DNA from 3 places in the Marinobacter sp. CH_CUG1437-1 genome. Region 3 is predicted to be linked to each of the others. Evidence: predicted binding sites of a transcription regulator. Region 3 holds the regulator's gene; each other region holds the start of a gene.
The links. The regulator sigma-54, encoded in region 3, starts transcription at its own class of promoters, with help from an activator protein. The targets are predictions, from matches to a motif close to ANTGGCATNNANNTTGCTNT.
Positions count from the first base shown of each region.

Region 1: the regulator sigma-54 is predicted to act here: its motif matches at 3,787-3,806, upstream of glnK (P-II family nitrogen regulator).
Region 2: the regulator sigma-54 is predicted to act here: its motif matches at 5,101-5,120, upstream of flhA (flagellar biosynthesis protein FlhA).

Region 1 is NZ_JAYMEW010000001.1:3,765-14,145, forward strand. It holds gene WA411_RS00015 (hypothetical protein) at 1-800, opposite strand, end outside; gene WA411_RS00020 (hypothetical protein) at 787-2,862, opposite strand; partial or broken gene WA411_RS00025 (magnesium chelatase domain-containing protein) at 3,022-3,216, opposite strand; gene WA411_RS00030 (accessory factor UbiK family protein) at 3,280-3,534, opposite strand; gene glnK (P-II family nitrogen regulator) at 3,916-4,254, shown strand; gene WA411_RS00040 (ammonium transporter) at 4,329-5,612, shown strand; gene speE (polyamine aminopropyltransferase) at 5,679-6,560, opposite strand; gene speA (biosynthetic arginine decarboxylase) at 6,739-8,649, shown strand; gene WA411_RS00055 (AraC family transcriptional regulator) at 8,656-9,693, opposite strand; gene WA411_RS00060 (sigma-70 family RNA polymerase sigma factor) at 9,929-10,381, shown strand, end outside.
Region 2 is NZ_JAYMEW010000003.1:694,573-704,953, reverse strand. It holds gene WA411_RS12035 (RNA polymerase sigma factor FliA) at 1-555, opposite strand, end outside; gene WA411_RS12030 (MinD/ParA family protein) at 587-1,399, opposite strand; gene flhF (flagellar biosynthesis protein FlhF) at 1,467-2,777, opposite strand; gene flhA (flagellar biosynthesis protein FlhA) at 2,838-5,018, opposite strand; gene upp (uracil phosphoribosyltransferase) at 5,237-5,875, shown strand; gene WA411_RS12010 (uracil-xanthine permease family protein) at 5,878-7,134, shown strand; gene WA411_RS12005 (class I SAM-dependent methyltransferase) at 7,115-7,969, shown strand; gene flhB (flagellar biosynthesis protein FlhB) at 8,436-9,572, opposite strand; gene fliR (flagellar biosynthetic protein FliR) at 9,579-10,364, opposite strand; gene fliQ (flagellar biosynthesis protein FliQ) at 10,368-10,381, opposite strand, start outside.
Region 3 is NZ_JAYMEW010000003.1:539,790-550,170, forward strand. It holds gene ptsN (PTS IIA-like nitrogen regulatory protein PtsN) at 1-194, opposite strand, end outside; gene hpf (ribosome hibernation promoting factor) at 282-590, opposite strand; gene WA411_RS11290 (RNA polymerase factor sigma-54) at 691-2,211, opposite strand; gene lptB (LPS export ABC transporter ATP-binding protein) at 2,369-3,094, opposite strand; gene lptA (lipopolysaccharide transport periplasmic protein LptA) at 3,072-3,638, opposite strand; gene lptC (LPS export ABC transporter periplasmic protein LptC) at 3,622-4,206, opposite strand; gene WA411_RS11310 (KdsC family phosphatase) at 4,203-4,751, opposite strand; gene WA411_RS11315 (KpsF/GutQ family sugar-phosphate isomerase) at 4,774-5,754, opposite strand; gene WA411_RS11320 (ABC transporter ATP-binding protein) at 5,943-6,755, shown strand; gene mlaE (lipid asymmetry maintenance ABC transporter permease subunit MlaE) at 6,752-7,534, shown strand; gene mlaD (outer membrane lipid asymmetry maintenance protein MlaD) at 7,569-8,018, shown strand; gene WA411_RS11335 (MlaC/ttg2D family ABC transporter substrate-binding protein) at 8,051-8,704, shown strand; gene WA411_RS11340 (STAS domain-containing protein) at 8,701-9,033, shown strand; gene WA411_RS11345 (BolA family protein) at 9,138-9,380, shown strand; gene murA (UDP-N-acetylglucosamine 1-carboxyvinyltransferase) at 9,409-10,381, shown strand, end outside.

The DNA of each region.
Region 1 (10,381 bases), on a different contig from region 3:
GATGCTTGAACAAGCTCAGGCTCAAACTGTCTCAGGAAGGAGTTCATGCGGTCCGACTTCATTTCCTGCCAACCGCAGGAAAGACAATCGGCAAGCAAGCCTCGATCGATATATCGTTGATTCCAATCCCTGCTACTGTTTTTCCGTGTGTAAAAATTCTCACTTTCTAGCCAAGCGGTTATCGCTTCAGTATCCGCCGGTGGTATCTGGAACAATCTTTGATCCGTGGATAACTGAACTTCGCGCCCGAGGGCTTTTTCGTAGAAATAACGAAGACAGCGTTCGGGTAACTGCAGTAGCCTAGATTTCCCTCCCGAGATGTAACTTGAGAAAAAGTCGTTGATCGCGCCAGTATTGACTCTTGAGAATGCATGAGTTCTTGGGGCGAACAATGCCTCATTGAGGAATAGCCACTGGCATAGGGTTTTCATCCTAGCGGCCCACTGCTCAAGGGCCAAACTACTGTCTATGCCAAATCCTGAGAGAAAGCGGACCAAGAATGTCGCCCGTTGGGCAATGCCAAGGATATAGCTATTTTCGGGGTCAGTAAGGAGGCTGCCATCAGGAAGAGTTGCACGCCAATGTAAGACTCTCACTCTTCTCCAGGCACCGTTCACGAATCGGCTTTCGCTGGTACGTAAAGGCCAAATCGGTGCAGTCACGTCTGACAGCAGCCAATCGGCCTTCCATGCACCATCATAAGGCATCAGGCTTTGCCGCCCGTGATCAAGCAATGCGAGCAGAGTTGCTCTCTCATCGACATTGAAGTGCGAAGGCATATTCGTTTTATTGTTGCGCATGCTGTGACCTCACACGCCTTAACAACAGGTCAGTCCATTGGGTCTTATTAATCAAACCACCCATTTTTGATTCGGCAGCGAAGTGGGCCTCGCGCATATCAGAATTGCGGTGACTAGGAAGTTGATGGCGGAGCAACTCCGCCAAGTCAAGAAAGTATCTCGGATGTAGGCCAGAAACCGGGTCTGGCTGATCTAAAATGGCCGCGCCAACACCAGCCTTTAAGACGGTTTCTTGGTAGAGATACAAATACGTCAGCGTTCGAGCAGAAATAGATACTGTAAGGTTGGCACGCGACGCGGAATCCCCCTGATCGCAATTGGATAGCACTGAAAAGCGCTCATGAAGCTCTTTGCCTAGCGAAGAGGAACTAGTCGAATGCTGCTCTAACATTTGTGCAAGAAAACAGTGCAAATCTTCGAGGGCTTGAAAATCGGTTACGGCGAGGAGAAAGTCTTCGTCGGCAGCAGCGACTGCTAACAATAAATTTTGGAAGCGGCGAATAAGACGAGTATTCCAGGCATCAAGAAGGGGCCTCGGTATGTAATGATTTATGACCACTCGCTTTGTATTCCCAAGTTTTTTACTCATTCGCTGAATGGAGCCTGTTCTAAACCATTCTAGGACACCTTCAGTTGCTCTTATCTTTGAAAGAGATATCGTGCCGCGAGGCAAAACAGAATCAAGGTCTGGGAAGTACTGATAAATGTGGTCTCTACCCGCATCATTTGTTCCCTGCAGTTTTCTGTGCACCTGCGCAAGGTTGGGGACTCTGTGGATCTGATCCGCTCGATAAGGCCGACAAAGGAATAAAAGGTTTCCCACGGCTGGATTAGAAACGATTACTCTCTTCCGATAACGACGACTCATTCGAATGAGCGTTGTTACAAGCTCATAAGAGACATCATCAAGTAGGGAATCGCTCATTTTTACCGCACGAGGCTTTTCAATGCGGAAAGAAAGCCCGGAATTATTCAGCTCTAAGTAAGGGCGGCCATTCTTGTCCTTTACCTTAGCCAACAGTAGCGAATGAGAAGTAAAAGTAGGATTCCTCATCATTAACAGAGCTGCGCAGACAGCAATGTCTGTATGATTTAGGCTACCCAACATCCAACTGATTCTGTCAAATACGGAAACCTCTACTGAAACTGGTGAGGGAGCCGAGGCAGGAACTCGAATGGTGGCGTGGCAGGGGAAATACAGAGTGGACTTTTCGAAGTCCTTAGCGTTGCAATTACTACCGTGAAAATGGTGCAAAAGTGATAGAAGGTTCCCTAGAGTAGTCTCGGTTCTTCCGTCTGCCAGGCGGGTGTTTAAGCGTATAGCCTTTTCGACAGGCCCAGCGCTTCCAATCGAGAGTTGAGCCAAAAGAGCATCGAGATTAGTCTCCTGTACTAGTTTTTCCCCATACTCGAAGTGCTCCTTGATCTGGCACCACCACCTAAGAAGTGCGTCCTCCAAAACCCGCCTTTTTTCACTCAATGAGTCCCGAATTTCCTCAAGATATTCAGCATCAGTTCTACCAATCGAAACACTCACGAGGGTTTTGTCGATCGCCTTTGTCTCGGGGCTGGGCTTGGGTTGTCCAAGGAGTTGAGTGAGTTCGCGAGCTTGAGCTATAGCAGCTTCACTCACTCGGGCTCTAGGAATTTCTACACCCAAAGGAATGAGGTCATGTGCATCTCTTAGAGTCTCAAGGTGGTGTGCTAAGTTACTGTTCCAGTCTTTCACCCTGTTTGCGAGGGTGCGTTTCGTATCTGTTCGACCCAGAGCATATTCATAAAAGCGAACTACCAGGTCTTGCCAATCCGACTCCCTTTTTGGGAGGGCCGTCAATTGAAAGGCTCTGACTGCGGCGCCAATCTCAGCGTTTATTTTAGTTAGCTGACTTTTTTGGCTAGCTGCACGCTTTCCTGACAAATTACGCGCCACTAACGTAATGAAGCGTCGACCATCAGGACCTAGAGCGCAAAATGCTGACAAATTCAGTGACCACTTACTCTCGAATTCGTCGACTATCCAAGCCTTCCATTCTTGACTGTCATTCAAATCCAAATGAATCACGACTCTTCCTCCAAAAAGGAATCTGTCAGATACGACCTGTCAAAACAGCATTCGCGTAGATTCACCATCGGTCCACAACTGGCTGAATATATTGAAAGTCATCTCAGCTGCGATGAGAATTTCGGAACTATTAATAAGAAGTGTAGTCTATAAAAAGGCCGTGATTCTGCGGGCAGGAAACTCGAAGCCGGCGTTCAGGAGAGCGCTCCGAACGCGCTCCTTGCTTTCTCGGACACCGGTTTCCGGCAGGCCCACGATCGAGAGCGCCGGCAGACCGCCGGAAAGATGGACCTCGACGGTAACGGCCGGCGCTGACACGCCAATTGAGGCGCGGGAATGAACGATAGCAAGCATGACAACCTTCCATGGTAATGAGCGGAACTGCTGGCCCGGCGTCCTGCCGGGCGTGTCCGTGGTTTACTGTTTTGGCAGGGAATTTTCCAGTTCGGCCACCCGCTTCTCGAGCGCGTCCACCTTTTCACGGGTCTTCAGCAAGACGGCCTGCTGGGCATCGAATTCCTCTCGTGTCACCAGCTCAAGGCGGGACAGTACGGCCATCACAGTCGCCCGGGCCTGGGTTTCAAAATCTTCCCGTGCAGCGCGGGCCATGTCGGGTACGAACTGGCCAAACTGGCCCTGCAGCTGAGCAAAAATATCCTGTGGACCTTTCACACATCACCTCACGAATCACTGAAATGTCCGGCTTCGACTAAAAGACAGGGCCTGTTGCCGGTCTGCGGGAGTGTATCACATCGCAGCCCCTGCCATACTGTAGGTTGCGGACCCTATAATGGGGGCTGCCCGGCCAGAGAGCCCGCTCCAATTTGGCTCACTGGTCAGCTACCCGCTCTATTTTGGTGCACAACTTTGCGCCATTCTGGTACGCGGATATCATATATAATTGTTTTTATTGTAATTTTTTGCGTTGGCATACCCGATGCTAAAGCTCTCGTACGCAATCCGCACAATTGGTGTGCGAGGTGGCAGCATCCCGAACTCAACAATCGGCCGACGGGCCCTCACTGTTGGGACGGCTTTACCAAGGAGAAAGCAATGAAACTTGTGACAGCGATCATCAAGCCTTTCAAGTTGGATGATGTCCGTGAGGCACTATCCGAGATTGGCGTACAAGGCGTAACCGTCACTGAAGTCAAAGGCTTCGGTCGGCAAAAAGGCCATACAGAACTCTATCGTGGCGCGGAATATGTAGTGGACTTCCTGCCCAAAGTGAAGGTGGAAGTTGCCATTGGCGACAACCTGCTGGACCAGGTCATCGAGTCCATCACCAAGGCAGCCAACACCGGCAAGATCGGCGACGGCAAGATCTTTGTGACTGAACTGGCTCAAGCCATCCGGATCCGGACTGGCGAAACCGGCGAAGAAGCGGTCTGAACCAGCTCTGATAATTCGAACAGCCAACGCAAAAAATTTTTATAACCTGAAAAGCCTCGTGCGGAGGGCTTCATATGGAAAGCAATCTAAATCACATTTTTGAACTCCAGTATGCGCTGGATACCTTTTACTTCCTGATTTGCGGTGCCCTGGTCATGTGGATGGCCGCCGGCTTTGCCATGCTGGAAGCTGGCCTGGTGCGTGCCAAGAACACCACCGAAATCCTGACCAAAAACGTGGCCCTGTTTGCGGTCGCCTGTACCATGTACCTGATTGTCGGCTACGACATCATGTACGACGGTGGCATCTTCCTGAGCGGCGTCACAACTGTGGCCGAGATGGACGACGCAGCCATTGCCGGTGTCATTGCAGCCTCTACCGAAGCTGGTTTCAGCGACATGGGTGAGTACAGTGGCGCTTCCGACTTCTTCTTCCAGGTTGTCTTCGTTGCGACCGCCATGTCCATCGTTTCCGGTGCCGTGGCCGAGCGCATGAAGCTCTGGGCTTTCCTTGCTTTCGCGGTTGTTATGTGTGGTTTCATCTACCCGATGCAGGGTTCCTGGACCTGGAACGGCGACGCGGTATTCGGCATGTACGAGCTGAGCTACAGCGACTACGCCGGTTCCGGTATCGTTCACATGGCCGGCGCAGCTGCAGCCCTGGCTGGCGTTATCCTCCTCGGCGCCCGTAAAGGCAAGTACGGCGCCAAAGGCGAGATCCGCGCCTTCCCGGGTGCCAACCTGCCCCTGGCAACGCTTGGTACCTTCATCCTGTGGATGGGCTGGTTCGGGTTCAACGGTGGCTCTACCCTGAAGCTGGGTGGTATCGGTGTTGCCAACGAAGTTGCCAACGTGTTCCTGAACACCAACGCGGCTGCAGCCGGTGGCCTGATTGCTGCCCTGATCGTAGCTCGCCTGATGTTCGGCAAGGCTGACCTGACCATGGCCCTGAACGGCGCCCTGGCTGGTCTGGTTGCCATCACTGCCGAGCCGGCGGACCCATCTCCCCTGCTCGCCACCATCATTGGCGCCATCGGTGGCACCCTGGTTGTGTTCTCCATCGTGACCATGGACAAGCTGCGCATTGACGACCCGGTCGGTGCCATCTCTGTGCACGGCGTGGTTGGTATCTGGGGTATCTTCGCGGTTCTCCTGTCCGACGCAGACGCTACCTTCATGGGTCAGCTGGTCGGCATGCTCACCATCTTCGTCTGGGTATTCGTTACCAGCCTGATCGTCTGGAGCATCCTGAAAGCCGTCATGGGCATTCGGGTCAGCGAAGAAGACGAGTACGAAGGTGTGGATCTGTCCGAGTGCGGTATGGAAGCCTATCCGGAGTTTGTCAGCGGCAAGCAGTAAACCCTGACACGAAGCACGAAAAAAGGGGCGCCATCCGGCGCCCCTTTTTTCGTTTGCAGACCTTACTCAGGCTTCTTCCGGCCGAACCTCATCTTCCAGTGCGTCCACCATGAACTGAGGCATTGCCAACGCACCCCGATGCACGCCGGCATTGTAATAGCGGGTGACGAATGGCCGATTGTTGGCATCTTCCTCACGGAAGTATTTGACCGGGTTCTCCTTGCTGGCCATGGTGCAACTCCACCAGCCGGTCGGATAGACCGGCTGCGGGAATGGCAAGGTCTGCACGTGCTCGAATCCTGCCTTGCGCATGTCGTCGTGAATGCCTTTGATGATGCTGTCGGTGTGCAAGAGCGGTGATTCGCTCTGCTGGACAATGATGCCACCTTCACGCAGCGCCAGCATGGCATCCCGGTAGAAATCCAGGGCAAACAGGCCTTCGGCGGGACCGACCGGATCGGTGCTGTCGATGATGATCAGGTCGACACTGTTCGGCTCAATGTCCCGCATCCACTGGATGCCATCCCCGAAGAAGAAATTGGCGCGCGGATCACTGTTCGCTTCGCACAGCTCCGGGAAATACTTCTCTGACATACGGGTGACGCGCTCGTCGATTTCCACCTGCCAGGCTTCTTCGACGCCCGGATGTTTGAGCACCTCTTTCAGGGTGCCGCAGTCACCGCCGCCGACAATGACCACCTTTCTGGGATCCCGATGAGTGAACAGGGCCGGATGGGTCATCATCTCGTGGTACAGGAAATTATCGCGGGTAGTCAGCATCACGCAGCCATCCAGAACCATCAGGTTACCGAAGGTCTCGGTCTCGTAGATTTCCAGTTTCTGGAACGGTGTCTGTTCCTCATGAAGCTTCCTTTTCACCTGCAGGGAAAACGCCGTCCCCTGGTCCTGGAATACCTCGGTAAACCAGCCGTCGTTGAGTGCTGTCATGTCTTGCCTCCCGCTGTGGGCCATGGGCTGAATTGAAAGGGCGTATTGTAGGGGTGCCCCCTCGTGAGCTAAAGCGATAATCGCGGTGAATGGCCAGGTTTTTTCCGCACCGGGTGCTTTTAGCCCGGAGTGGGAATCCATACAATGGCGGCCAGTGTTTCCTGACAGGATAGCAAGCATGAACGAAGCCAGCGCCACCCCGGCCCACAAGGTCTACAACATTGCCCACTGGAGCGATGGCTATATCGGTGTCAATGATCAGGGCGAGGTATTGATCCGCCCGGATCGCGGCCACAGCGACGCCCGAATCAACCTGCCGGAGTTGACCCGGGCTCTCACCGACTCCGGCGTTCAACTGCCGGTACTGGTTCGCTTCGTTGATATCCTGCACGACCGGGTCAACAAACTGTGTAATGCCTTTAACAAGGTCGCAGGAGAGCACGCCTACCAGGGACGCTACACGGCGGTTTATCCGATCAAGGTTAACCAGCAGCGACGCGTGGTCGAGGAGCTGCTGGCCACCGAGCCGGCCGCCTCGAAAGGCCAGATCGGCCTCGAAGCGGGCAGCAAACCGGAACTGATGGCGGTGTTGGCGATGTCACAGCAACCAGGATCGGTGATCGTCTGCAACGGCTACAAGGATCGGGAGTATATTCGCCTGGCCCTGATTGGCCAGACCCTGGGCCACCGGGTGTTCATCGTCGTTGAGAAAAAGTCGGAACTGCCACTGATCCTGGAGGAAGCGGAGCGCCTCGGCGTATCGCCGCTGATCGGGGTGCGCGCGCGACTTGCGACCATCGGCAAAGGCAACTGGCAGAACACGGGTGGTGAGAAGTCCAAATTCGGCCTGTCTGCCAGCCAGGTGCTGGATGTCGTCAACACACTGCGTGACGCAGGAGCGCTCCATACCCTGCAGTTGCTGCATTTCCACCTTGGCTCCCAGATCGCCAATATCCGGGATATCCAGACCGGGCTCAGGGAATGCGCCCGCTTTTACAGCGAGTTGCGTCAGATGGGCGCCCCCGTGGGCACCGTGGATATCGGCGGTGGCCTGGGCGTAGACTACGAGGGCACTCGCTCCCGCAGCAGCTGCTCAATGAACTACAGCGTGTACGAGTACGCCTACAATGTCGTGCACGTACTCCAGGCCGAATGCGATCGCCATGGCATTCCCCATCCGGACCTGATCAGCGAATCCGGGCGCGCCCTGACCGCCCACCATTCGGTGCTGGTGACCAACGTGATTGACCGCGAAGCGCCGGAAAACCGGTCGCCGGAGCGGCCGGACGATGCGGCGTCGGCACCATTGCATGACCTCTGGCGCGACCTGGAAAGCCTGCAAGATGCCAGCTCGCCGCGCTCGCTGGCAGAGATCTACCATGACGTGCTGCACGCCATGGCCGATGTTCATGCCCAGTTTGCCCACGGGGTGCTCTCGCTGCAGGAACGGGCCGATGCCGAAACGCTGTACACCCGCTGTTGCCGACTGCTGCGGGATCAACTGGACAGCAGCAATCGCGCCCACCGGGAAATCATCGACGAGCTCAACGAGAAACTGGCGGAGAAGCTGTTCGTGAACTTCTCCCTGTTCCAGTCACTGCCCGACGTCTGGGGCATCGACCAGATCTTCCCGGTTATGCCGATCAATGGCCTCGACCGCCCCCTGAACCGACGGGCAGTCATCCAGGACATCACCTGCGATTCTGACGGACGCATCGACCGATACGTGGATGGCCAGGGCACCGAGACCACCCTGCCCCTGCCCGAGGAAAAGGCCGGTGAGCCGCTGCTTATGGGCTTTTTCATGACCGGCGCCTATCAGGAGATTCTGGGCGACATGCACAACCTGTTTGGCGACACCCATTCTGTGGATGTGCGCCTGACGGCAGATAGTGGCTACCAGATCAGCGATCCCATCGACGGCGATACCGTGGCCAAGGTATTGCGCTATGTGAACTTCGAGCCGGATACGTTGATGGATGCCTATCGAAGCAAGTTCGCCACCTCTGGCATGGCACCAGAGACCCAGTCAGCGCTCATGACTGAGCTCGCCGCAGGTCTGGATGGCTACACCTACCTGGAAGAATAGCCAGAATCAGAGTTTCTGATGTCCGCGACGCCAGGCGCTCGGGGCAACGCCTTCCCACTTGCGAAAGGCCCGGCCAAAGTTGGAGGGATCACTGTAGCCGAGAGCCTCGGCAATCTCGTCGATCGTCAACTCATTACGCCGCAGCAGGTCCACGGCACGGCGGTGTCGGAGCGAGTCCTGCAGCTGTTGGAACCGAACCCCTTCGGCTGCAAGCTGCCGGCGCAGCGTCCTTGTGGACATCTTCAGGTGCGCGGCCACTTCCTCCAGCGCTGGTAAACGCTGGCTTCGCCCGGTTTCGAGCAGGCGTATTACCCGGTCCGAGACCGACGTAGCGCCCTCTATGAACCGCATTTCCTCTTCACACTGGGCCTCGGCAATCCGACGGGTCACCGGGTTCGACAGGGACATGGGCGAATCAAGAAAAACCCGCTTGAACCGAAGCTGATTCACGCCGCTGGCGAAGGAGATCTGACTGCCGAACATTTGGCGATAGGCGGCTGCATTTTCAGGCTCCGGGAAATCCAGAAGGCAGCGCCCGCCATCCAGAAGCCGGTGTCCGAACAGCAAAAGATTAACGTCCATCAACGACGCCATCACCACATCAACATTGAACCGGTACAGGTCTTCGATACTGTGGGCAAGATCCAGCTGTATCACCGCCTCGCGGCCTTCCACGAAGAAAGACAGCTTCATGTAAACAAAACGGATCTGGAAATATTTGATCAACACCGTCAGCGCCTGCTCGAGGGTGTCGCAACTGATGGCGGCCTGGGCAAGGGAGCCGTGGGTGGTGAATTTCAGTCGTTTGCCATATTCAAGCCCGAGGGCCGGATCGCGGCTTTGGACCAGGCTTTCACGACACAGGGCGCTGAACTGATCAACGGTAATGAAATTCTCCGGGTGACCAAGCATAGAAGGCCGGATTCCGGAGGCCGCCAATAACCGGGACCGTTGCAGCCCACGGTCCTCCGCCAACTGGCAGAGAATGTCCGCATAGTGGGCCCGGATAACGGGCAGGTTTCCGGTAATGCCGGGTGCATTCATGGGAGATGGTCTTCCGGTATCGGTGTCTTGTCCAGACTAGACCGCCCTTCAGGTTCCGGCAATCACCGACGAGACGACCGGTGACCGTCGCTGGCGCCAGATTTCGGATTTTTTTCAAACTGGCTGATCCACCCGGCAAACCGATCCGTAAATGTTGGCACTGACAAACCCGGGACGAGTGCATAGAATGATGACCAGAACAAGCTCAAATCATGCGACTGTCAAGGAGCGTCCGGTGACCACACTGGATCAAAAGCCAGCCAGCTCTGAGGGCCGGAAAGACCCCTGGAGCCAGATGCTGCAGAAAGTGGGTAAGAACCAGGATCGCGAAGCATACCACGCGCTGTTCGAGCATTTTGGCCCGCAAATCAAGTACTACGCCATGGCCAACGGCCTGGCAAGCCACGCGGAAGAGCTCGTGCAAGAGGTATTTGTATCCATCTGGAGGCGTTCGTGCCTCTACGATTGGCGCAAGGCCGCTGCTTCCACCTGGATTTTCACCATCGCTCGTAACCAGCGCATCGACATGTTGAGAAAGATGCAGCGCACCAGTGCCGAAATGCCGGTTGAGACGGAAGATCTTTGGCAGATTCCTGGTGAAAACGAGAACGAGCCGGTCACGTCCTTGCACCGTCTTATGTCGGAGCGGCGCATCAGGGAATCCCTGAGCCACCTGCCGGAAGAACAG
Region 2 (10,381 bases), 150 kb from region 3:
AGCCAGGCTCCGCCGGAAGGCATCGGAGGACAACCCCTCCAGAGGGTTATCCTGCGTCTCTGTCTGTTCTATCGGCAGCTCTCCGGATTCATTGAGCTCATCGAGGCTAAAAAGTCGGCCACTGTTGGAATCGGAAAGATAGGAATGATACTCCGCAAGCTCCATGCCCAGCTCCTCGGCCACTTCCTGATCCTGGGCTTCCCGGCCAAGCCGGTCTTCCACAGCCTTGATGGCCTGGGAAATGCGACGGGCGTTTCGATGCACGGAGCGGGGAACCCAGTCGCCCTTGCGGATTTCATCGACCATCGCCCCACGAATCCGGATACCGGCGTAGGTCTCGAAGGTGGCTCCTTTGGTGGAACTGTATCGCTGGGCAGCCTCAAGCAGGCCAATCATGCCGGCCTGCATAAGATCTTCAAGCTGAACGGAAGCCGGCAGGCGGGCCATCAAATGGAGGGCGATTTTCTTGACCAGCGGCGCGTGTTGCTCAACAAGCTGAGATGCTTTCTGCGCACCCGACTGGTTATAGATTCCGAGGTTTTTCGCCAATGTCATGTATCCGGTTTCTTGTTTGACTGGATCCGATTCAGACTTCGACGAGCCGCTCCACAAAGAATTCCAGATGTCCACGGGGTGAGGACGGCAACGGCCAGCTGTCTACCTTGTCGGCCAGAGACTTGATGGCCAGGGAGGCTTTCGCTCTGGGATAGGCATCCAGCACTGCCCTCTGTCTCTGGACTGCTTTCTTCACCGCCTCATCGTAGGGGACTATACCGACATATTGTAGTGCCACATCGAGGAAGCGCTCGGTGACCCGAGTCAGTTTTTCGAACAGATGCCGGCCTTCCTGCTCATTCCGCACCTGGTTGGCAAGAATGCGGAAACGATTGGTTCCATAATCCCGGTTCATCAGCTTGATCAGGGCGTAGGCATCGGTGATGGACGTGGGTTCGTCACACACAACCAACAGTAACTCCTGGGACGCCCTGAGAAAGCTGACCACCGATTCGGAGATACCGGCGGCGGTGTCGACGATCAGGACATCGATCTGATCCCCCAGCTCGCTGAACGCATTAATAAGCCCGGCATGCTCCATGGGACTGAGCTGGGTCATCCGCTGGGTACCTGACGAGGCAGGAACGATCTTTATGCCGCCGGGACCATTTACCAGAACGTCCTTGAGGTCACAGTCGCCTGCCAGAACATCCTGAAGGTTACGGTTGGCGGTGATGCCCAGCAATACGTCGATGTTGGCGAGCCCAAGATCGGCGTCGAGCAGCACCACTCTCCGGCCTTTCTGCGCCAGGGCAATTCCGAGGTTGACCGACACGTTACTCTTGCCGACTCCACCTTTACCGCCGGAAACTGCAATCACCTGTACCGGATGTGCTCTGCTCATACTGTTTTTTGTCTCTCGCCACGTTTCGCCGGTGCGTTTCCGACGCCTGCTGTCAATCTGCCCGGTCTCAGGCGTGCTCTTTCAGGCCCTCTGCGACCGCCTGCTGTTGCTGGAGTGTTTTAAGCCGATCCACGGCCAGCCGCACCAGCGGAACAGCTTCTGCGTGGTGCAGATCTTCAGGAATCTTCTGCCCGTCTGTGTAGTAGGCTACCGGGAGACCGGTTTCCATGACAAAGCCGAGGGACTCACCCAGTGTCAGGGCCTCATCGATCTTGGTCATCACACAGCCCGCAAGATTTGCCATCTTATAGCAATGCCAGACGGATTTCATGATGCGCGGCTGACTGGTTGCCGAGACGACCAGGTGCGTTTTGACATTGTGATGGCTGCGAGCCAGTTCGGCCAGCTGTTCCTGATAACCTTTATCCGAACTTGTCAGCCCGGCAGTATCAATCAGAACCAGGTGACGGTCTGACAGCTCGTCCAGAATATCGTCCAGGCTGTGAGCCTCATCCACCACCCGAACCGGCACATTCAGGATACGACCAAACACGAACAGCTGCTCGTGCGCCGCCACCCGATATCGATCGGTGGTAACCAGAGCCAGGGAGTCGGAGCCATGCTTGAGCACATACCGCGCCGCCAGCTTTCCAATCGTGGTGGTCTTGCCGGAACCGGTAGGACCCACCAGCGCATAGGCGCCCCCCTCATCAAGCCACTCCATGCGAGAGGTCCGAACGCCGGTGCAGAGCATTTTCAGGGACTGCTTCCAACCATCTTCCAGTCGCCCTGCCTTATGGCGACGGGAAATTGACCCTGCCAGTTCGCTGCCCAGGCCGAATTCCTGCAGGCGCTCGGCCAGCCTTTGCTGAACAGCCGTGTTTGTCGAAACCACCGGGTCCGGCTGCGGGCGACCACCCTGCATCATATCCCTGAGGGAGCTGATCTCGGCGCGCATCTGTGCGAGTTCATCAGAGTAGACATCCTTCGGCGCCTGGGTCTCAGCCACACTATCACTGAAATCGCCGCCGACCGTTTCCTGAACAGCAGCGAACGACGGACCTGCGTAGCCGGCTCCCTGGGAGGCACGCCTTTCCCTGACTTCACGGATGCGGTCACGGGATCGGCTCAATTCATCCTCGAGACGACGATGTTGGTCAGCCTGCATTTCTGCCAGGCGGGATCCGTTGGTGGCTTCTTCGGCCTGGTTGCCCAGGCGCTGGCGCGCCATGTTTTCGTCATAGTCCAGCGCCGTCACGATTTCGACACCACCGTCGACCCGACGGTTGGAAAGAATCACGGCATCCGGCCCCATCTGTTCACTGACCTGTTTCAGCGCCTCTGCCATGGTCTGAGCAAAAAACCGTTTTACTTTCATGATGCCTCTTCCTCCACCGGCAACGCCGTGCCGGCGCTGTCCGCTCTGTCATCCGCGCCGTTACTGGCCAACGGACGCCACGATCGTAATCTGTTTGTTATCCGGAATTTCCTGGTACGAGAGCACGTGCAGTCGCTCTACCCCATAGCTGGCAAACTTCGCCAGGACCGGCCGCAGTGGCCCGGACACCAGCAGAATGGCCGGTTTGCCAAGCATCTCCTGGCGCTGGACGCTCTCCTGAAGCGATCGCTGGAGCTTCTCCACCATATTCGGCTCCAGAACCAGGCCAATGTCTTCCTGACCGCCGGATTGTTGACTCTGCTGAACAGACTTCAGCAATAACTGTTCCAAGTCCGGATCCAGGGTGATCACCGGTATCTCCGATTCGTTGCCGCAGATGCTCTGGACAATCATCCGGCGCAGGGACTGCCGGGCTACCGTGGTCAGCAGCTTGGGATCCTGGCTCTTCGGATGAACATTCACGATGGCCTCGGCAATGGACCGCATATCCCGGATCGGCACTTCCTCCTTCAGCAGGTTCTGCAAGACCTTCAGGAGCAGACTGATTGAAACGGTGGTGGGTACCAGCTCTTCGGCCAGCTTCGGAGAAATCTTCTCAAGCTGATCCAGCCACTTCTGGACTTCCTCGTGGCCCAGCAGTTCGTGGGCGTGTTTCTGCAACACCTGGTTCAGATGGGTCGCAACCACGGTACTGGCATCGACCACGGTATAGCCCAGGGTCTGGGCCTGGTCTTTCTTATCGGGCTCGATCCAGCAGGCATCCAGACCGAACGCCGGATCCTTGCCCTCAATTCCCTCGACCTTCCCAAACACCTGGCCTGGGTCGATGGCCAGCTCCCGGTCCGGGTGAATCTCCGCCTCGGCAATGGTCACGCCCATCAGGGTAATGCGATAGACGTTGGGCATCAGATCGAGATTGTCGCGAATGTGGACCGAGGGCATCAGGAAACCCAGATCCTGGGACAGTTTTTTACGAACACCCTTGATGCGACTGAGCAACTGACCGCCCTGGGACTTATCCACCAGCGGAATCAGCCGATACCCCACTTCCAGACCGACGATATCGACGGTGGAGACATCGTCCCAGCCCAGCTCTTTGGTCTCTCCGGGTGCCGGCAGCTGACGACTCTGATCGCCACCCGCGTCTCCGCCCGGCGGCAGATCCCGCCCCGCCGGTCGCGGTGCCGCGCCGCCAGCGCCCCTGGCCGGGAAGGCGCCCTCCTCCTCGACAGTCTGCCTCTGGTGTTTCCAGATATACCAGGCAGCACCGCCGGCCAGCGCACCAAGACCCAGGAAGGCCACGTGAGGCATGCCGGGAATCAGGCCGAGGATAATCAGGATTCCAGCCGCAATGGACAGAGCCTTCGGCGCACTGAACATCTGCTGCAGGATCTGGCCGCCCATGTCCTGGCTGGAAGTGACCCGCGTTACCATGATCGCCGCAGACGTGGACAGCAGCAGCGAGGGAATCTGTGCCACCAGGCCGTCACCAATGGTCAATAGCGCATAGCGCTCCATGGCCAGCCCGAAATCCAGGCCATGCTGGAGCATACCGATGGCGATCCCGCCGACGATGTTAATGGCAAGAATGAGCAAGCCGGCAATGGCATCGCCTTTAACGAACTTGGACGCACCGTCCATGGAACCATAGAAATCCGCCTCCTGGGCAATCTCGGCCCGGCGATGCTTGGCTTCGTCCTGATTGATCAGGCCGGCGTTGAGATCCGCATCAATGGCCATCTGTTTGCCGGGCATGGCATCCAGGGTGAAACGGGCACTTACTTCGGAGACCCGGCCGGCGCCCTTTGTGACCACCAGGAAGTTGATGATCATAAGAATCGCGAAGACCACCAGACCCACGGCGTAGTTGCCACCAATAAGTACCGCACCAAAGGATTCGATCACCTTACCGGCAGCGTCGCCGCCCTCGTGGCCGTTCAACAGAACGATCCGCGTAGACGCCACGTTCAGGGCCAGACGCAGCAGCGTGGCCACCAGCAATACCGTGGGGAAAGAGGCAAACTCCATGGGCCTCAGGGCGTAGACACAGACCAGCAGAATGACAATCGACAGGGTGATGTTGAACGTGAAGAACACGTCCAGCAAAAACGCCGGCATGGGCAGAATCATCATACCGAGCAAGCCCATCAGCATGATGGGAATGCCCAGATTTCCCCGCGTCAGGGTTTTGACGTTATTGAGGACTAAAGCTCTGTCCATGCCGGATACTTCTCCGATTGGCCGTGCCTGCAGGCGTTTCAAAGGTCGAAAATCTGACGCGGCGGCGTCGTTTGGAAGAGTTATCGCAAGATCCGTACCAGCCCTTAGTGGATTTCCGCGAACCGGCCATTTGCGGCCTGACTCGCCTTGCCAGATGCGGTATCCTTGCGCCATTTAAATGCGACGCTAAAACCCCAACCAGACACACAGGTGACCCCATGCCAATCCACGAGGTAAAACACCCTCTGATCCGCCACAAGCTCGGCATCATGCGCCGTGCGGATATCAGCACCAAGAATTTCCGGGAGCTGGCACAGGAAGTTGGTGCACTTCTGACCTACGAGGCCACCAAGGACTTCAACCTGCAGGAAAAGACCATCGAAGGCTGGGCCGGCCCAGTGAATGTGGAACAGATTCACGGCAAGAAAGTCACCATCGTTCCGATCCTCCGGGCCGGGCTTGGCATGCTCGACGGTGTTCTGAGCCTCATTCCTGTTGCCCGGGTCAGTGTTGTCGGCCAGATCCGCAACGAGGAAACACTCGAGGCCAGCACCTACCTGGAAAAACTGGTGGGTGAGCTGGATCAGCGAATGGCCATGATCGTCGATCCCATGCTCGCTACCGGCGGCTCCATGATTTCCACCATCGACCTGCTCAAGAAAGCCGGCAGCACCGAGATCCGGGCCCTGGTTCTGGTAGCCGCGCCCGAGGGCGTCAAGAAGGTTCTCGAGGCTCATCCGGACGTGTCGATCTACACGGCCTCCGTTGATGAACGCCTGAACGAGAAAGGTTATATCCTTCCGGGCCTCGGCGATGCCGGCGACAAGATCTTCGGCACCAAGCAGAAGGACGTTTAAGCATGCAGGATCATACCAACGACCCGGTCTGGAAACAGGCCATTGCCGGCTCACAAATGCTACTAGTTGCCTTCGGCGCCCTGGTGCTGATGCCATTGATCACCGGCCTGGATCCCAACGTGGCCCTGTTCACCGCCGGTCTGGGCACCCTGATATTTCACGTGGTGACCGGCGGGCAGATCCCGATTTTCCTGGCGTCCTCCTTCGCCTTTATTGCCCCCGTAATCGCCTCCAAAGGCCGGTTTGGCATGGAAGAAACCCTGGGCGGCCTGATGGCCGCAGGTATTCTCTACATCTTCCTGAGTGGCCTGGTTCGGATGCGAGGAACCGGCTTTGTCCGCCGCCTGCTGCCGCCAGTGGTCATCGGCCCCGTGATCATGACCATCGGTCTCGGGCTGGCACCGGTTGCGGTTCACATGGCCTCCGGCCGTACAGGTGACGGCGCCAACCAGCTGATCCCCTACGACACCGCCATCTGGATCGCGATGATCTCTCTGGCCGTAACCATCATCATGTCGGTCTGGGCCAAGGGCATCTTCCGCCTGATTCCCATCATGTTCGGCGTGATCACCGGCTACATCCTCTCCGCGTTTGCCGGCATCGTAGATACTACGCCCATCAAAGAAGCTGCCTGGTTTGCCGTTCCTAGCTTCGTTGCGCCCGAGTTCAGCTGGGGCGCCGTGCTGTTCATGATTCCGGTGGCCATCGCCCCGGCCATCGAACACATCGGCGACGTGCTGGCCATCGGCAACGTGACCCGTAAGAACTATCTGGAAAAGCCGGGCCTGCATCGCACCCTGCTGGGTGACGGCCTGGCCACCAGCGCTGCTTCCATGCTCGGCGGACCGCCCAACACCACTTATTCGGAAGTCACCGGCGCAGTCATGCTGACCAAGAACTTCAACCCGAAGGTTATGTGGTGGGCGGCCGGCGCTGCCATCGTTCTGGCCTTTGTTGGCAAGTTCGGCGCGGCACTGCAGACCATCCCGGTCCCGGTTATGGGCGGTATCCTGTGCCTGCTGTTCGGCTCCATTGCCGTGGTTGGCCTTAACACGCTGATCCGTCACCAGGTGGACCTGTCACAGTCTCGCAATCTGGTGATCGTCGGGGTCACCCTGGTGTTCGGTATCGGCGGGATGGTACTCGGGCACCTGGAAGGCATCGCACTGTGCGCGGTGGCTGCCATCATCCTGAACCTGATCCTCCCCGGCAGCCGCGAGGCATGGGGTAAAGCGGTTTATGAGCAGAAAGCGGACTGATAGCTCCGGCATCAGTTTCACTGCCCTCTACACCGGTGCCGTCTGGCACCGGTACGGGCTTTCTGACGATACCCTGGCAACGGAAAAAGGCCGCTGGCTATACCGCCTGATGACACCCTTCGAGGCCGCCAGCAAGGCGGCCATCGGTGGCAACATCCGCACCTTCCTTCTGCAACGCCATCTGATCATCGACCACCTGATCGACCAGGCCATCCGCGACAAAGGCATCACCCAGGTGCTGGAAATCGCGTGCGGTATGTCTCCCCGGGGCATGCGGTTACGCCAGAAACATCCCCTGCTCCACATGGTCGAAGCCGACCTGCCCGACATGGCCGCCCGCAAGGCCCTCCGCCTGATGGCCACTGGCCGCCTCGGCGACCATCACCAGGTCACGCCCATCGATATCCTCGCGGATCACGGCGAGTACCAACTGGAAAAAGTAATCGACCGGGTATTCGAGAACAACGAGCCGGTAATCATCGTCACCGAAGGCCTGACCAGCTATTTTTCCCTGGAAACCATCACCGAGTTCTGGCGCAGACTCTCCTCCGCCATGGCCAGACGCCCGGGTTCGGTTTACCTTTCCGAAAGCTACTACCAGCCGAGCCAGCCTGCGCTGAACACCACCCTGAAAGCACTCGGCGGCGTCCTCGGGGCCGTTACCCGCAGCGAGGTATCCTTCCATTTCCAGACTGACGCTCAGGCACGGGAGCATTTCCTGTCCTGTGGGTTCGCCTCGGCCACCGTGCATGACCCGCGGTCCTGGTATGGAATCTTGCCGATTCCCGAAAGCCGCGGTGAGCCGATGGTTCGGGTTATTGAGGCTGGTTGCTGACCTTGCCTTCGAGTCCTGCCCTAGCCTGCTGTTTCGGGGTAAGAGGTTTGTGGGTCTGCTTCCCAAAAACCGCTACGAGCACATCCATGTGCGCTTGACTGTGGCCATCCATGGCCACAGACATTTTTGGGAAGCAGACCCACAAACCTCGCAAACCTGACGGGAATCCGCCAAAACCGCGTAGATTGGATTAGGCGAGGCCCTAATCCAACAAATGTTATTAAAACCACAACGGGATTGTCGGATTACGGCTTCGCCTAATCCGACCTACGGTCAGCACTAGTATTTTTCAGCGATATCGATGGGTTTGAAAAGCGGTTGTGGGTGGCCTTTTCAGGACTGTCTGTGGCCATGGATGGCCACAGTCAAGCGCACATGGATGTGCTCGTAGCGTGTCCTGAAAAGGCCACCCACAACCGCGCTAACTCCTAAACCCGCAGGCTACTTACAGGAACCCCGCTCAGAACTAAACGTCGCGCCGCAAATCAGAGGGAATGGGGAAGTCAGGCATACCAGGTTTAGGCCCACGCCCCTTGCGGAACTGGCGAAGCTGGAACACATAGGCGAGCACCTGGGCGATCGCCATGTAGAGGCCATCGGGAATTTCCTCGCCGATGTCGGTGTTGTGGTAAACCGCTCGGGTCAGCGGCGGTGTTCTCAGAATCTCGACTTTGTTCTCGCGGGCAATTTCCATGATCTTAAAGGCCACCTCATCGGCCCCCTTGGCCACTACAATCGGCGCAGCCATCGCCTTCTGATCGTACTTCAGGGCCACCGCATAGTGAGTCGGGTTGGTAATTACAACGTCGGCGGTCGGCACATCCTGCATCATGCGGCGCTGGGCCATTTCGCGTTGGAGCTGTCGGATCTTGCCTTTGACCTCGGGTTTACCCTCCGTGTCCTTGTACTCGTCCTTCACTTCCTGCTTGGTCATCCGCAGTTTTTTCTGGTGATCGTAGATCTGGAAGGGTACGTCGATAGCCGCGATGATGATGGTGGCGCAAGCCAGGAGGAAGAAGCTCCAGGCGATGGTCCAGAGCACGTGTTCCATTGCCGGCACCACCGGTTCCTCGGCGATGGACAACAGGTCTTCGGTGCGTAGATCCAGGATGAGAATGGCCAAAGCCATAACAAGGCCGACTTTTGCGATGGCCTTGACCAGCTCGATCAGCGAGCGCATTGAGAACATGCGCCCCAGGCCCTTGATGGGGTCCATACGATTGAGTTTCGGGGCCACGGCCTTGCCGCTGATCAGCAGACCGCCAATTCCGATTGAGCCGAAGATGGCGGCAATAAGAAGTAGTACCAGAATCGGCGAGAGGGCCCAGGCGGCTTCCTTGGAAGATTCGATGAGCTGGACGCTCATGTGCCGCATGTCAAAGATGGCGGACCGCTCGATCACGAAGCTGTCGCGCATGATGGCTTCCAGCGACGCTCCGAGGCTGGCGCCGAACACGAGCATGCCTCCCGCGCCAGCCAGGAGCACCGCCATGGTGGCCAGCTCTTTGGAACGGGCAGTCTGGCCCTCCTCCCTGGCCTTTTCGAGCCTTCGGGGGGTGGCCTCTTCCGTTTTTTCCTGACTGTTATCGTTTTCTTCGGCCATGAGTCTTTACGGCTGCCCCTGCAGTCCCCGCATGAAATCAAAGGTCTCCCGGGTGTACTGATCGAAGTGCGGCAGAAAATTGGCGTGCAGCACCCATATGGCAAACAATCCAAAAATCAGGCCAATCGGGAAGCCCAGGGCGAAGATGTTCATCTGGGGCGCGGCGCGGGTCATGACGCCGAAGGAAATATTGACGATCAGCACGGCCGTCACCGCCGGCAACGCCAGGAGCATGGCGGAGGCGAACATCCAGCTGATCCGGTGGGCCAGCTCCCAGACGCCGGTCTGGCCCAGCCCTTCCATGCCGATGGGCAGGGTCCGGAAGCTTTCGATAAAGACTTCGAAAGCCACCAGGTGTCCATTCATGGCCAGGAACAACAAAGTGATGGTGATGGTGTAGATCTGGGACAATACAGGCACGTTAACGCCGTTGGCCGGATCAACCATTGAGGCGAAGCCCAGGCCCATCTGCATGGCGATCATCTGGCCGGCGATGACGAAGAGTTGCCAGAGAGCCGTGAGCGCGAAGCCCATGCCGACGCCGATCAGGATCTGCTGAAGGGTAATGACCACCGCATCGGCGCTCAGTGCCTCCACCTGGGGTACAGGCGGGATCATGGGTGCAATCAGGATGGTCATTAGCAGAGCCAGCCCCAGCCGGATCCGTGCGGGCACCAGCTGGGTACCGAATATAGGGATCACCATCAGGAAGCTGGCCAGGCGGAACAGGGGCCAGATGTGCTGACCGACCCATTGGCCGATAACGTCCGCGCTGATTTCCGCCGGTATCATCCGTCAGCCGATCAGGT
Region 3 (10,381 bases):
CCAATGCCGGTACTGCCCAGGCGCTCACGGGAAATGAGGTTGTTGAAGAGCTGGGTCTCGCTGAGCGTGTTGTCCTGGTGGTTTATTTGCTCGGCAATAAACTCCAGGGCCCGTTTCTTGCTGGACGCAGGTACCCTGCAGAGGGTGAGCTCCGGAACAAGAATAGTGTCTATGGTCAGGGATGTGTCGCTCATGGATCGACTGCGTTTCCGTTAAAAAAAAGGCTGCGACACGTTGTTCATGTCGCAGCTCGATTAGATGACTTGCATGAAAACAGCCAGTTAGCGAGAGCCGTTTCCGTGCATCCGGTCTACATTCTTTTCCTTGTGCTTGAGGATCTGGCGGTCCAGTTTATCGATCAGGGCATCGATGGCTGCGTACATGTCCTCGTTTTCTGCCTTTGCGTGAATCTCACCACCAACTACGTGCAACGTGGCTTCCGCAATCTGGCGCACCTTTTCCACTTCCAGGGTCACCTGGCAGTTACTGATGTGGTCGAAGTGACGCTCGAGCTTTTCGAACTTCTCTGAAACGTAATCTTTCAGTGCGGGAGTCAGTTCTACGTGATGGCCTGAAATATTGAGTTGCATAGGCGTCTCCTGTTGTCATCGTGCCGGCTCCCGGGAGCCGGTCTGGGTGCTGGCGCATTGTGCGCCGGCGAATACGGTGTTGCGTCCCGCACCGGGGTATTCAGACCAGCCGCTTGCGCTCGTTGGACGGCGGAATGTGCATGGCCTCCCGGTACTTGGCAACGGTGCGTCGCGCAACCTTGATTCCCTGTTCCCCTAGCATGGCTGCAATTTTACTGTCGCTCAACGGCTTTTTGGGCGTTTCCGCAGCAATGAGCTTCTTGATCATCGCCCGGATGGCCGTGGAGGAGCATTCGCCGCCCTCGTCAGTGCTGACGTGGCTGGAGAAGAAATATTTCAACTCGAAAATGCCCCTTGGGGTATGCATGTATTTCTGGGTGGTTACCCGTGAAATCGTCGATTCATGCATTTCTACCGCCTGGGCGATGTCTGAAAGAATCAGCGGCTTCATAGCTTCCTCGCCGTGATCCAGGAATCCCTGCTGGTGTTCGACAATACGGGTCGCCACTTTCAACAGGGTTTCATTGCGGCTCTGCAGGCTCTTGATAAACCACTTGGCCTCCTGCAACTGATCACGCAGGTAGGTGTTGTCGGCACTGCTGTCCGCACGCCTTATAAGTGAAGCATAGCTGGCATTCACCCGAATGCGCGGGGCAATTTCCGGATTCAGCTCAACACGCCAGCGGCCATTATGCTTGCGAACGATAACGTCCGGAATGACATAGTCGGGTTCGGCGCGATCAATCACGTCGCCCGGCCGCGGGTTGAGCCCTGTGATCAGAGCCAGAACCTCTCGCAACTGGTCTTCTTTCAGACGGCTGCGCCGCAGCAACTGGGCGTAGTCACGGTTGCCCAACAGATTGATGTAGTGGGTAATCACCAGTCGCGCCTGGGCCAGCCAGGGCGTCTCCGGCGGTAACTGGTTGAGCTGGATCAGCAGGCATTCCTGAAGATCCCGGGCAAACACCCCTGGCGGATCAAAATGCTGGAGACGGTGCAAGACAGCTTCCACTTCATCCAGTTCAAGAGGGTCTTCCTCGTTTTCATCCAGCAGTCCGGCGTGGATTTCTTCCAGAGGACTGGTGAGATAGCCGCGCTCATCCACAGCGTCCATCAGGGCATGGGCAATGGCCTGGTCCCGTTCACTCAGCGGGGTCAGATTGAGCTGCCATTCCAGGTGATCCTGAAGTGTCTCGGTGGGCGAGTTGCGGGTCTCGAAATCGTGATCGTTCTCGTCGTCGTTGCGGGCGGCCGGCGCGGGCGCGGACTGGTAGATGTCGTCCCAGGCGGTGTCTACCGGCAGGTCGTCCGGAATGTTGTCCGGAATGTCGTTTTCGGAGGACCAATCCGGGCCATTCTCTGATTCGTCCCAGTCGCTCGAAGGTTCCGGCGCTGACTCGGCCGCGGATTCTTTCTCGCTGGTCTCGCGCTCGTCGTTCTCGGCGGTTGCGTCAGCCTGATCATCGTCCTCGGATGTCTCCAGCATGGGGTTGGATTCCAGTGCCTGCTGGATTTCCTGTTGGAGGTCGAGGGTGGAGAGCTGGAGAAGCCGGATCGCCTGTTGCAGCTGGGGCGTCATGGTCAGGCTCTGACCCAGCTTTAACTGTAAGGAGGCTTTCATAACCATGGTTCAGGATCCGTCACTCATCAGCGCTTTGTGTCATAAGTCGTGAAAAATTCTATATATGCCGGTTACTTGCCGTCGTTTTATTTTACCCTAGCAAGTTCTTTGCCGAGTTTACTTGCTACAGGTCATCAAAACAATGAGCCTTTCGGTGTCACAGCCTGAATTCATCGCCCAGGTAGACTTCCTTGACTTGCTGGTTGGCCAAAATCGCATCGGCATTGCCGGAGGCGATGATGTGGCCTCCGGAGACAATGTAGGCGTTCTCGCAGATGTCCAGGGTCTCTCGCACGTTGTGATCGGTAATCAGAACGCCAATACCCTTGTCACGCAGATGCCGGATGATGTGCTTGATGTCGCTTACGGATATCGGGTCGACACCGGCGAAGGGTTCATCCAGAAGTATGAAGGCCGGTTCCATGGCCAGCGCCCGGGCAATTTCCACCCGTCGTCGTTCCCCTCCCGACAGGGCCATGCCAACGCTGTCCCGGATATGGGTTATGTGGAATTCTTCCAACAACTCCTCGAGCTTTTTCTCTCGATCCGCTTTGCCCAGCCCCCGACGGGTTTCGAGGATCGCCATGATGTTGTCGCGTACCGACAACTTGCGGAACACCGAGGCTTCCTGGGGCAGGTAACCGATGCCTTGCTGGGCGCGTCCGTGCATCGGCAGTGGCGTAATATCCCGGCTGTCGATGGTGATACGGCCACGATCGGCAGGGACCAGCCCGACGATCATGTAGAAGCAGGTGGTTTTCCCGGCGCCGTTGGGGCCAAGCAGTCCCACTATCTCCCCACTGCGAATTTCCAGGGAAACGTCGATCACCACTTTTTTCTGCTTGTAACTCTTTGCCAGGTTACTGGCTCTCAGAACTGCCATCGGTTTCCTGTCTGTCAGTGCGTCTGTCGGCGCTGCGTGGCTGAATCACCATCTCTACCCGGCCGCTGCCTTCGCCCGTGTCGGCGCCGCCTTCAGCGGTCACTACCCGGCCGGCGGTATCATAATGAATGACGTCGCCGCGGAACAGGTTGCCATTCTGCTCGATGACTGCTTCGCGTTCAAAGGTCAGCCGACTGTCGGTGGCTGACCAGGAAATGTTCAGGGCGCGGGCGTCGGTTTCGCCTTCGCCCTCTCGCGCCGGTTGCCGGTATCTGGCCGGCGTGCCGGAGGCTTCGATCCGGCTCAGCCCGTCCTCGGAGCGATAGAGGACCACCCGGTCCGCGTTCAGCCGAGTTTTGCCCTGCTCAAGTTCTACATCCCCGGTGTAGGTGGCAATGCCCTGACTGTCGTCGAGGCGTGCATTGTCTGCGGTAACCTTGATGGGGGTGTCGGAATCAAGGTCGAAAGCGGCCGCCGGGCCGATCATCGCGGCTGTCAGCAGGGCAACCAGCAGGCGCCGGTATCGGTTAGTTTCCGGTTTCATAGCGTCCTTCCACCTGGGAGTTCAGTTCCAGAATCCGCTCGTCTATCCACGCTTTCATGCCCGTGGCCCGGGTAATACCGGTAACGTCGCGTATTTCTACGGGTGCATCTGTATATACCATGCCCCGGTCGTTATCCAGGGTCAGGGTTGATGTTGTCAGGGTGGCGTCCCGTTCTCCAATCGTGCGCTGAATCCGGACATTGTCCGTCAGGTACACCAGATTCTGGTTCTGTAGCAGGCTGCCATTCTCGGCTTCAACAATCCAGGGTAGGGCGCCGTTGCCGCCATAGAGTTCGGCACGGGGAGAGTCCATGGTAGCCAGGTTGCCTTCTTCGAACTGTTCGATGCGAGGGCTGGAGAACCGGATCTTCAGGTTCCCTGATTCGTCGAAGGAAGTGTACCGACCATTCACCACGAAGCCGTCCGGCTCGGCATCGCCCCTCAGCGCCGCTGCCTCATCATTGATGACCGGCGGCTCATCGCTTTGCCAGAGCAAAAAGACGGCTGCCACCACGGTGCCAGCCAGCGCCAGGGTTCGCAGCCAGGGCCGGTCCGGAAGCCAGTTCACGCCTCAGGCTCCAGGTAGGGTGCCAGTGTAGAATCAAGCTTGCCGTGGGCGGTAAGCAGCAGATCGCAGGCTTCCCGCACCGCACCCTCGCCGCCCCGAGCGTGGGTGCAGTAGTCGGCATGTTGCTGCACCAGCCAGTAACCGTTGGGTACGGTGATGCCGAGCCCGGCGAATCTGAGCGCCGGCAGATCCGGCAAATCGTCGCCCATATAGGCGGTGGCTTCCGGACCAATGTCCATGGTGCTCACCAGCTCCTGCAGGGCCACTTTCTTGTCTTCGCGCCCCTGCATCAGGTGAGGTATGCCAAGATCCCGCATCCGTTTCTCAGTCAGCGGCGACTGCCGGCCGGTAATAACGGCGACGGTAATGCCGGCCGCCATCAGCTGTTTCAACCCCAGACCGTCGAGGATGTTGAATGCCTTCAGTTCATCGCCGTTGGCGCTGAAGTAAAGCTTGCCATCGCTCATAATGCCGTCGACATCGAGGGCAATCAGTCGGATTCTGGCAGCTTTTGTAAGCAGGGCGTCCGGCCATTGGTGCGTCATATCACATAGCTCCCCATAGCCCTTATATTACGCCGGCCCGCAGCAGGTCATGCATGTTGATGGCGCCAACCAGAGCACCTGCGTCGTCCGTCACCGGCAGGGCGTTGATCTTCATTTCCTCCATGATATTGAGCGCTTCCGCCGCAAGATGATCGGCCTGAATGGTTTTGCCATTCCGGGTCATCACCTCGCTGATGGGGGTATTATGAATATCCACTGACCGATCCAGGGTCCGGCGCAGGTCACCGTCCGTAAATATTCCGGTGAGGGTGCCGTCCTGATTGACGACGGTGGTCATGCCAAGCCCCTTGCGGGAGATTTCAAGGAGTGCGCCACTGAGAAGTGTGCTCTCGTTGACGACCGGAATCTGGTCACCTGTGTGCATGATGTCGGATACCCGGAGCAGAAGCCGGCGCCCCAAGCTGCCGCCGGGGTGCGAGAAGGCAAAATCCTCGGCACTGAAGCCGCGAGCTTCGAGCAGGGCAACTGCAAGAGCGTCGCCCATGACCAGGGTGGCCGTTGTCGAGGAGGTGGGGGCAAGGCCCAGGGGGCAGGCTTCCACCATCACGCTGACGTCCAGGTTGGCAATGGCTTCCCGGGCCAGGATGGAGCTGGCATTGCCTGTCATGCTGATCAGGGGGGCACCCATGCGTTTGATCAGCGGCAGAATGGTGACCACCTCGCTGGTGCTGCCACTGTTGGAGATCGCAATCACCACATCCTGAGGGGTGATCATGCCCATGTCACCGTGGCTTGCCTCGCCGGGATGCACGAAAAAAGAGGGCGTGCCGGTACTTGCCAGGGTGGCCGCAATCTTGTTGCCGATGTGGCCGGATTTTCCCATGCCGGTCACCACCACGCGGCCCTTGCAGTTCATGATGACTTCGCAGGCCCGGGTGAACTGGTCGTCGATCCGGTTCTCAAGGGCATCAATGGCGTCGCGCTCGATGCGGATGGCGCGGATGGCAGAGGATCGGAAATCATTGGGTGTCGGTTCGGTCATCGGGCTTGGGGCCTGGCTGTCGGGACATTGAAAACGTTGGGCAGAGTATACCATTTTCACCCGGCAACAATGCCCGCTTACCGAAAGTTCAGTCAAACTGATCATTGCTATCAGTACATTTTGGGCTGTTTGGATTGAGCTTGAACGCTCCTTGGCATAATGTAGCCCCTCTTTGAAAGGTAAGGACTATGAATTCTCCGGCTTACATATCGCTCAAGGATGTCGTGTTCTCCCGCTCTGGGCGCCGTATCTTCGACGGTGTCAGCCTGGACATTCCGCGCGGAAAGATTACCGCGATCATGGGGCCCAGCGGAACCGGTAAAACCACACTGTTGCGCCTCATTGGTGGTCAGCTCAAGCCGGACTCCGGCAGTATTGTGGTGGATGGTCATGAGGTCCCGAAGCTCAAACGTAGGGCCCTCTACAGCCTCCGCGAAAAGATGGGCATGCTGTTCCAGAGCGGGGCACTGTTTACGGATCTGAGCGTGTTCGAGAACGTCGCCTTCCCGCTCCGGGTTCATACAAAACTTCCGGAAGACATGATTCGCGACATCGTCCTGATGAAGCTGGAAGCCGTTGGGTTGCGTGGTGCCCGCCAGTTGATGCCCTCGGAATTGTCCGGAGGCATGACCCGCCGCGTGGCTCTGGCCCGAAGCATTGCCCTCGATCCGGAGCTGATCATGTACGACGAGCCATTTGCGGGCCAGGACCCGATTGCCATGGGCGTTCTGGTCAAGCTGATCCGTGATCTGAACGGTTCCATGGGGCTGACCAGCGTGCTGGTCTCCCACGACGTGCCTGAGTCCCTGAGCATCTGTCATTACGCCTGCATCATCTCGGACGGCAAGGTGATCGGTGAAGGCACGCCGGAAGAGTTGCGGGCCCATCCCTCCGGGCAGGTGCAGCAGTTCCTTCAGGGGCAGCCGGACGGCCCCGTGCCGTTCCATTACCCCGCGGATGGCGACGCTCAGGACTTCGGGTTGTCCGGGGGTGCCTCTTGATCGACAGAATAGCGGCGTTCGGTCGTCTCGGTCTTGATATTGTCTCCTCATTCGGCCGATCCGGTCGTTTCCTGGCGGGCGTTCTGGGCGGGGTGCCGAGGCCGGCCACCGGTTTCCCGCTCCTGCTGAAACAGCTTTACGCTGTTGGTGTTCTGTCCCTGGCCATCATTGTGGTGTCCGGCCTGTTTATCGGCATGGTGCTGGGGCTGCAGGGGTATACGATCCTGAGCGATTATGGCTCTGAGGCAGCCATCGGTCAGATGATAGCCCTGACTCTGGTGCGTGAACTCGGGCCTGTTGTGACTGCGCTGTTGTTTGCGGGCCGGGCGGGTTCGGCGCTGACAGCTGAGATCGGTCTGATGAAAGCCACCGAGCAACTATCCAGCATGGAGATGATGGGCGTGGACCCGCTGCGGCGGGTTATTGCGCCCCGGCTCTGGGCCGGGTTTATCGCCATGCCTGTGCTTGCCGTGATTTTCTCGGTGGTCGGTATCTGGGGCGGAATGCTGGTGGGTGTAGACTGGCTAGGCGTGTTTGAAGGCTCCTTCTGGGGCAACATGCAGTCGTCGGTGGATTTTGTTGATGACGTCCTGAACGGCGTCATTAAAAGCGTTGTTTTCGGCTTTGTCTGCGCCTGGATCGCGGTTTATCAGGGTTATGACTGCGTGCCGACCTCGGCAGGTATCAGTTCGGCGACCACCAAAACCGTGGTGTACTCCTCGCTGGCCGTGCTGGGGCTGGATTTTGTGCTGACCGCTGTGATGTTTGGCAATTTCTGAATCATCGATTAACGAGAGAATACCGGAGCCGGAAATGGCACAGAGAACCACTGAAATCATCGTTGGACTGTTCATGATCGCAGGCTGCGCGGCGCTGCTTTTCCTCGCATTGCAGGTGAGCGGGCTGTCGCCGAAGTCGGCCGACAGCACCTACACGATCTACGCCAATTTCAACGATACCGGCGGGCTTACGCCACGTGGGCGAGTTTCCATGGCAGGGGTGACCGTGGGCACCATTGAATCCATTAGCCTGAACAAAGAGACATTTCAGGCGCGGGTGGAAATGTCGATTCACTCGGACGTCGACAATATCCCTTCTGACAGTTCCGCAGTTATACGTACATCCGGCCTGCTCGGTGAACAGTACATTGATATATCGATCGGGGCCGAGATGGATTCGCTGAAGGAAGGCGATACCTTCTATTCAACGCAGTCGGCCATGAACCTGGAGCGATTGATCAGCAACTTTGCATCGGGCCGCTGACTCGGGCCGGGAAGATTTAACAGGAGATCCTGATGTTTGCACTGAAACACCACATTCTGCTTGGCCTTCTGATGGCTCTGGTTCTCGTTATGCCGGCTCACGCTGGTGAAGCGGAGGATCTCCGGAACTATGTGGATGAAAACACCCAGCGGCTCGTTGAAAAGCTCAATGAAGAGCGCGGGCTGTACGAGCGAGATCCGGAAGCATTCTACGAGAGCATGGACAAGGCGTTGACGGATTTCGTGGACTTCCGTCGCATTGCTGCGCGAGTGATGGGGCGTTACGCCCGGCAGACCACGCCCGAGCAGCGGGACGAATTCGTGGTCAAGTTCAAGCGCAGCCTGTTTGACAGCTACGCGCAGGCGCTGGTCAATGCCGAAGATTTCGAGATCCAGGTCAAAGAAGCGACCATCAACCCTCAGAGTGACGACCGCGCCTCCGTTCAGATGGAGGTTATCAGCGCATCCGGAAACCGTTACCCGGTGACCTACTCGATGTACAAGAACTCCGAAGGCAAATGGTTGATGGAAAACGTGATTGTTGAGGGCGTGAACATCGGTCTGGCCTTCAGGGATCGGTTCAGCCAGGAAATGGAGGAAAACCGCGGCCAGATTCAGGTGGTGATTGACGGCTGGAGCGATGCCGTTGAATCGCTGAACCTGGAGCGGGAAGTGGACAACTCATGACGGCAGGTGTGCCTCGGGTTCAGCTTTCCGATGAAGCGCTGATTGTGTCTGGAGAGGTTACTCCGGACACGGTGGTAAGACTGCGGAAAGAGGGCGAGAAACTGATCCGCTCGGTATCCGGGGATCTGGTTGTCGACCTCGATGGTCTGGTCACCGCCCACAGTGTGGTGCTCTCTATGCTGCTCTGCTGGCAGCGCCTGGCGCATCAAACCGGTATTACCCTGTCATTCCGGGGTGTGAGTAGTCGACTGGCTTCTCTGGCGGCCCTGAGCAACCTGGATGACCAGCTTACGGGTTTTCGCCCGGAAACTTCCCAGGCACCCCACTGAATTTTCCGGTCTCGGGCCCTCTGTTTACAAGACGGTAAAGCTGACCCGAGCGCCGGAATTGGTTACAATCTCGCCCCTGATTTCAAAACACCCGAGGATTTTCTATGGATGCCACCCAAGTCACCGAGCTGGTCAAGGAAGCATTGCCCGGCTGCGAAGTTCAGGTACAGGTTGATGGTACCCATTATCTGGTCGTCGTGGTGGGTGATGTCTTCGAAGGCCTGCCGACCATCAAACGCCAGCAGCTGATCAACAAGGCGCTGTTCCAGCAAATCATGGATGGTTCGATTCACGCACTTCATCCGAAAGCCTTTACTCCGGCTGAATGGGCCGAGCGCCAGGGCTGAGCGGCCCGGACAAAACAGGATAATTATTGTGGATAAACTTCTGATCAGGGGCCGCAAGCCTCTCGATGGTGAGATCCGGATTTCCGGTGCAAAGAACGCCGCACTGCCCATACTGGCAGCAACCCTGCTGGCGGACGAGCCGGTGACTGTCGGCAACCTGCCACACCTGCACGACGTGACCACCATGATCGAGCTTCTCGGCCGCATGGGCGTTGAAGTGATCATTGATGAGAAAATGAGCGTGGAAATTCACGCCAACACCATCAAACACTTCCACGCGCCGTACGAGCTGGTAAAAACCATGCGCGCCTCCATCCTGGTGCTGGGTCCCCTTGTTGCCCACTTCGGCGAGGCGGAAGTATCCCTGCCAGGCGGCTGTGCAATCGGTAGCCGTCCGGTGAACCTGCACATCCACGGCCTTGAAATGATGGGCGCAGAGATCAAGGTCGAGAATGGCTACATCAAGGCCAAGACCAACGGTCGCCTGAAGGGCGCCCACATTTTCCTGGATACCGTCACGGTAACTGGCACAGAGAACCTGATGATGGCCGCTGCCCTGGCAGACGGAAAAACCATCCTGGAGAACGCGGCCCGCGAGCCGGAGGTTGTCGACCTTGCGGAGTGTCTGATTGCCATGGGTGCAGACATCAAAGGCCACGGTACCGCCACCATCGAAATCAACGGTGTCGAGCGTTTGCACGGTTGTCATTACAACGTGCTGCCAGACCGGGTTGAAACCGGTACCTACCTGGTGGCTGCGGCTGCAACCGGCGGTCGTGTGAAGTTGAAGGATACCCGGGAAGACCTGCTGGAAGCAGTGGTGCTCAAGCTGGAAGAGGCCGGCGCCCACATCAACACCGGTCCGGACTGGATCGAGCTGGACATGAAAGGCAATCGCCCGAAAGCGGTGAGCCTGCGTACAGCGCCTTATCCGGCCTTTCCCACGGACATGCAGGCTCAGTTTGCTGCAATGAACGCGGTGGCCGAAGGTACAGGCACCA